Linked DNA regions of Methanocaldococcus jannaschii DSM 2661. The protein of the gene in region 2 binds, or shares a complex with, the protein of the main gene of each other region. Links are inferred from orthologs where the notes say so. Each region holds a gene or a part of one and is shown on either strand. Other genes may lie near its edges.

Region 1 (3,227 bases), 780 kb from region 2 along the record:
GAGACATTAAAGAATTTAAATATTAAGCATGATACCTTTGTTTGGGAAAGCTCTTATGTAAGAAATGGAATGGTTAAAAAGGTTATAGAAAAATTAATGGAAACTGGAAAGGTAATTAAAGAAGAAACCTATATGCTTGATTTATCAGACTTTGGCATTGAAAAGAAAATGGTTTTAGCAAGGGCAAACGGAACAAGCTTGTATTCAACAAGAGATATTGCCTATCACTTAGATAAGTTATCAAAGTGCGATATAGGAATAGATGTCTTAGGGGCTGACCACAAATTAACGGCAGAGATGGTTAAAGCAGCTTTAAAACTCCTTGGAAGCAAAGTGCCAGAAGTTATATTCTATGAATTCATCTCCCTTCCAGAAGGTTCAATGAGTACAAGAAGAGGAAGATTTATAAGTACCGATGAGTTGTTAGAAGAGGCGATAAAAAGGGCTAAAGAAGAGTGTAATAAGAGAGGTGTTGAGGAAAATATTGCCTATGATATTGGATTAGGGGCAGTTAGATACAACATTGCAAGAATTTCTCCTGAAAAGCCAATGGTATTTAGATGGGAAGAAGCCTTAGACTTTGAAAAAGTTGGATGTCCATTTATACAGTATGCACACGCAAGATGTTGCAGTATTTTAAAAGAAGCGGAAAATAAAGGAGTTAAAGATGAAGCAGTATTTAACTATGAACTAACCAGTGAGGAGAAAGAATTAATTAAGATGTTGGATGAATTTAAGGATATAATTAAAGAGAGTGCTGAAAGTAGAAGAGTACATATATTAGCCAACTACTTATTAGAGCTTGCCAAGGCATTCAATAGATTTTACGCAAACTGTCCAATTTTAATGACAAAAGTTGATGATGATGTTAAAAAATCAAGATTAAAGTTGGTTAAAAGCACTAAGACAGTATTAGAGACAGGTTTAGAATTGTTAGGAATAAATTGCCCAGGAAGGATGTAGGATGTAAAATTATTTAATTATTTTTTGTACTAAATTTTTAAGATTTTTATAGTAAAAGGTGATTATTATCCTTTATAATTATGTCTTATATTTTAATGTTAGGATGGGACAATTTTGGGGGATTGATTTAAATGGAGGTTAAAAAAGTGCTTGTTATCGACAATATTGACTCATTTGTCTGGAATTTAGTCCAATATGTAGGGACTTTAGGGTATAAAGTTAAGTTAGTGGATAACAAAATCACATTAGATGAAATAAAGAAAATAAATCCAGATAGAATAATTATAAGCCCAGGACCAAAAACTCCAAAAGAGGCTGGAAATTGTATAAAGATTATTCAAGAGGTAGATATTCCAATATTGGGAGTTTGTTTAGGACATCAGTGTATTGTTGAGGCGTTTGGTGGAGAGGTTGGGAGAGCAAAGAGAGTTATGCATGGAAAGGCAAGTTTAATAAATCATGATGGAGAAGGTATCTTTAAAGACATTCCCAATCCATTCTATGGAGGAAGGTATCATTCTTTAATAGCTAAAGAAGTTCCAAAAGAGTTAAAAATAACTGCTAAGAGTTTAGATGATAACTATATTATGGGAGTTAGGCATAAAAAGCTACCAATTGAAGGTGTTCAGTTCCATCCGGAGAGTATATTAACTGAATCAGATAACTTAAAATTCCCAGATTTGGGCTTAAAACTTATTAAAAATTTTGTTGAAAGTGAATATTAACTTCTTAAAATTAGTTAAAAATTTAAAAATTTCAAAAAGAAATCTTAAGTGAAAAATATGGATGTTTATGAAATACTATACCAATTTTGCTTAGAATATGAAGTATTGTTAGATGATGAAAAAATCCCCCTATGGAAATTAAAAAAAGAAGATTTAGATAAGGTTGATTTAGATTTACCTTGGACTTCTATTAGAGATTTAGCCATCTATTTATATGAGCTAAAAAAGAAACAACAAAACTCTAAAGAACTTATTAAATGTGATATAGTGGAGATTTTAGTAGGAATTGCTTTATTAAAGCCAGAGGAAGGAAGCAATTACATGGGACTTGTTACGGAAGATATGTGTCTAACATATTTAAGTGAGCTTATAACTGCAAGAATCAACTGTATAGCAAGATACTACTATATGATGAAAAAGCCACAAAACACAAATATATTTGACGAAATAATATTAAAATTTCCTCAAAAAAAGGACATAAGAGCTTCTAACATAAACGATTTAAGGGAGTTAGTTGGAAAAATTAGAAATTATTTTAAATAATCTAAAAACCCATTAAAAATACTGGAATTATTGATAACATCATAACTAAAGCTACAAATATCGCCAATATTTGCCTCTTACCTATTTTTGTTTTTTTCATTATAATCCCCTTAGCTCCAAGTATGATTTTCTAATGATATTGTCTTTACTAATATTTAAAGCTTTCAGTATCTCCATCATCTCCTCTAAAACCTTATCTTTTTCATTAATATCTGATATTGACTTTTCTAATTCTAAGAATAAGCCAAGACCCTCAACATCATCAATACTTGCCTCTATATCCTCCTTTTTGTAAATCTCCCTAATCTTTCTGATTGGTGGAACTTCTTTAAATCCAAGTTTTTTAAATATTTGCCTCATCTTTTCTTTATCCTCTATTTTTACTTCAATCTCTTCTCTTGTTTTTGATATTTTATCTATTTTTGGACCTTTATAGGTAACAAAGAAATTTCCATCCTCATCCCTAATTCTCAAAGCTTCATCAGTTTCTCTAAAGTCCCTATCAATTCCATTGAAATAAATATCCTCCTGAAATTTCTTCTTGATAAATTTAAATCCAAGTTTTTTTAATTGCTCTACAACTTTATTTTTATCATCAATTTTTACCTTAATCTCAACCTCTATCATAACAACTCACCAAAGAATGGAGATTTTTTCAACCACATCCTCCAAAGTATTTTTTATCTCATCCTTATCTACATTTTCCACAACTAAGTAAATAATTACCTCATCTCCTTCTCTCTCAAGGACTGTTGATGTTATATTGCCCCCAATCTTTGATATTCTTGAAGTTATATCAGCTAACAAACCAATCCTATCCTTAGCAACAATCTGCAATTTTAAAGATCCTAAGGTAATTTCTCCTTTTTCTAACAAATATAACCCTTCTTTTGTTAATCTAACTCCTCCATTTCTACCTTTTTTTGTTTCCACTAATCCCAAATCTCTTAAAACTCTAATTTTAACATCTAAGTTTTTTGGATGCATGTTTAGTTT
Region 2 (3,155 bases):
TCTCTCAGCTGTTAATCTTGAAACATAGAGCCAACTTATATGATGTTTATCAGCCAAATATCCTCTATACCTCTTTCCTCTTGTAAAGCAAGTTCTTCCATGTTTATGAAATTTTAAAACCGCCTCTCTCCCATCACTCAGCAAGACAGTATAAACATCCCCCTCCTTACCAACTCCCAACTTATTACCTATGGCTTTTAAGATACCTTTTTTAACAAAAGCATTTATTGCAAGGGCATCATAGCCTCCCATTGAGACAGCATAACCATAAGTGCTCCTCACAACAAATCCAAATTTGTTCAACCTCTTTAATCTGTAAAGCACGTCCTTTTCTGGCATCTTCGCCTTTCTAACAATCTCATCTAACGGCACCCACTCATGATGTCTCATTGACAGCTCTATAATTTTTAATATTTTAAAATCTTCATCCTGTGCCTGTCTTAATGCTTCAATTAGTTTTTTAATTATGATTATCCCCTCCTTATTGGATTTTTTAATTTATTTAAAACCAAATAATAGTTTTATTAATTCTATTGCGTTAGGATTCGTTATGATTATAGCAAATAAGATTATCAACTGAACAATTAAAAGTTGATTGAATCTGTTATCAACATATCTTAATATTCTCTCTTCCATTGCCTTCATTTCTTCTCTAACTAAATCAATATCTTTCTTAGTCGCTAATTCATCTTTCAACTCATCCTTTAACTCATTTTTAACAATAACTTTGGATTCTTTAATAATCTCTATTATAGCATTATATAACTCATCTGCCTCTCTTTCATCCTTAATCTTTTTATGAATTAATTCATACAACTTAGCATAAGCAATTGCCATAATTTCACCAAATCTTTAAATCATATTATTTAATTTTTTTGCTATAAAACCATTTCTAAACTTATCATTTCAATAAACTCTCAATCGTCTTAACGTTAGCCATTCCCTTTCTCTCTGTCTCTTCCCATTCATTTTCTGGGATTGAATCAGCTACAATTCCAGCACCAACTTGAATATATCCCTTATTTTTCGAGATTACAAAGGTTCTGATTGTTATAGCCAAATCCATTAAATCATCCCATCCGAAATAGCCAACTCCCCCACCATAAGGTCCTCTCCAAGTTTTTTCAAGCTCTTCAATAATCTCCATCGCTCTGACCTTTGGTGCTCCACTTAAAGTTCCCGCTGGGAAGGTAGCTTTTACAGCTAAGAATGAATCATAATTGTCTTTTAACTCCCCAACAACATTACTTACTATATGCTGAACATGGGAGTATTTCTCAATAATCATGAAATCAGTAACTTCAACAGTTCCAAATTTTGATATTTTTCCAATATCATTCCTTGCTAAATCTACAAGCATAACATGCTCTGCCCTCTCTTTCTCATCACTTAACAGCTTTTTCTCTAACTCTTTATCTTCTTCTTCTGTCTTACCCCTCCTAATTGTTCCAGCTATAGGTCTTGTTATAACCAGCCTTTTATTATCTTTATAATCTGTCCTTACCAAAATCTCTGGTGATGAACCTATAATCTTTCTGTCTCCAAAATCTAAGTAATACATGTATGGGGAAGGATTTATCTCTCTAACTTTTTTGTAAATTTTCAAGTGGTCTAAGTTATCTAAATCTATCTCTATCCTTCTTGATAAAACCACTTGGAAGATATCTCCAGCAAAAATGTATTCCTTAGCTTTTTTAACCGCCTCAATAAATTCCTCTTTGCTCATGTTAGATTTTATTTTTAAGTCCTTATTTTCTGTAGTTTTTTCTTCTTTATTGTCATTATTTCCAATTTTTGCATTTTTTATAATTCTTTCAAGTTCTCTAATACCTTCATCATCCTCTGCTATTAAATTAATTACTTTCTCTTTTAAATCAAATGAAATAAAGTCCTTAACAATAAAGAACTCTGCATCTGGAAATTTTAAATCATTTATTGGCTTTGGGTTGATATTTGATAAATCTATCCAGTATCTGATAATATCATAGCTTAAATACCCAACTAAACCCCCCTTAAATCTTGGTATTGGCTCAATGTTAGATATATCAATGTATTTAAGATATTCATTTCTAACCTCTCTTAAAGCGTCTAAGGGACATTCGTATTTCCCTTCTAAATCTTTAGCTTTATCTCCAAATTCTGTAAAGCTTTCAACTTTCAGCTTTCCATTTTTAAATATTACTTTTCCTTCAGCTTTTCCTAAGATTGAGTATCTTGCCACCTTTGGAACTCCTTCAGCTGATTCTAACAAAAATGTATTCTCTCCCCTAATTTGCTCATAAACATCTAATGGACAAACATCCATTTTTATTTTTTTAATTATCATTAAATCACCTATTTATCCAAAATTTCTTTTATGGCATACCATTTCTTTACCGATGTAGGCTTAATTATCCCATTAATAACGTCATAAAACAAAATCTCATTTTCAATTAAAAATTTTATATATTTCATTTCCTCTTTTTTAACATCTTTTTTATAGTTAATTTTTATTTTATCCTTAAATTTAGAAAGGACTTTATAAATCTCTTCTTCATTTAAATCGGAAGTATCTATTAAATATTTTATCCCATCCGCTTCAATATTTATCCATCGTTTTATAGTTTCTTCAACTGATAATCCTAATTTTTTATTATTTATTAATTGAGAAATCTCATAAGGTAATGATAAATAATTTAGGCAATAATCTATTTCTTTTTTATTAAATCCTTCTTCTTTTAGGATTTTTTTAATATCATCTTTTTTTAGCCAGTCTATTAGATAATACTCTGATGCTTCTGATAGAGAAGAGTTTCTATAGACATTATCAATAAATAAAGTATCAGATGTTAAACAAATAACATGGCATAGATGTTCCATCTTAGTTAAAGAGACAAATAAATTAAATAGTTCGTTTAATAAAGATTTTCCACTATTGAAGTAAATATTTTTTAATTTTTGAAGTTCATCTATGACCAAAACAGGCCTTTTTCCATCTTTTATAACTGTATTTATGCTCTCATTTATTTTAGCAAAAACATCATTTAGTTTTATGTTGTTAAAATCAAAATTTTCCTCTATACCAAACTTAAAGATTTTCAGATTAATTTCTAACTTATTTAATAGATATTTTTTATCTGATTTTTCAAAAAATATACTCAAAAACTCATCTTTTG

Evidence for each region.
Region 1: the proteins of trpE (region 2) and MJ_RS01260 are in contact, whole or in part, in a crystal structure (PDB 1QDL), measured with the Saccharolobus solfataricus proteins. The link is inferred for Methanocaldococcus jannaschii DSM 2661 from one-to-one orthologs. Residues at the interface, in WP_009992309.1 of Saccharolobus solfataricus: Glu95, Lys96, Ile171, Arg172, Ser173, Gly174, Tyr175, Ile176, Phe177, Glu264, Ala268, Leu271, Met272, Val274, Asp275, Leu276, Arg278, Asn279, Gly282, Lys283, Cys285, Val286, Pro287, Gly288, Thr289, Val290, Lys291, Val292, Lys316, Pro338; in WP_009992310.1 of Saccharolobus solfataricus: Tyr10, Ser12, Phe13, Val14, Tyr15, Asn16, Gln19, Gly22, Glu23, Arg32, Asp34, Pro55, Gly56, Thr57, Lys60, Asp63, Arg100, Val104, His106, Gly107, Lys108, Ile109, Thr133, Tyr135, His136, Ser137, Leu138, Glu177, Ser178, Val179.

What each region holds. Positions count from the first base shown.
Region 1 is NC_000909.1:228,758-231,984, forward strand. The notes cover bases 1-2,891. They hold MJ_RS01260 (anthranilate synthase component II), read left to right. Parts: upstream 1-1,094; coding sequence 1,095-1,688; downstream 1,689-2,891. Other genes in these bases: argS (arginine--tRNA ligase), read left to right, coding at 1-963; MJ_RS01265 (hypothetical protein), read left to right, coding at 1,746-2,231; cyaB (class IV adenylate cyclase), read right to left, coding at 2,331-2,858; MJ_RS01275 (Rrf2 family transcriptional regulator), read right to left, coding at 2,865-2,891. Also shown: more of MJ_RS01275, read right to left, coding at 2,892-3,227. UniProt on the Methanocaldococcus jannaschii protein: Part of a heterotetrameric complex that catalyzes the two-step biosynthesis of anthranilate, an intermediate in the biosynthesis of L-tryptophan.
Region 2 is NC_000909.1:1,013,297-1,016,451, forward strand. The notes cover bases 115-2,933. They hold trpE (anthranilate synthase component I), read right to left. Parts: upstream 2,327-2,933; coding sequence 902-2,326; downstream 115-901. Other genes in these bases: MJ_RS05745 (serine/threonine-protein kinase RIO2), read right to left, coding at 115-468; MJ_RS05750 (hypothetical protein), read right to left, coding at 499-837; MJ_RS05760 (ATP-binding protein), read right to left, coding at 2,335-2,933. Outside these bases: more of MJ_RS05745, read right to left, coding at 1-114; more of MJ_RS05760, read right to left, coding at 2,934-3,155.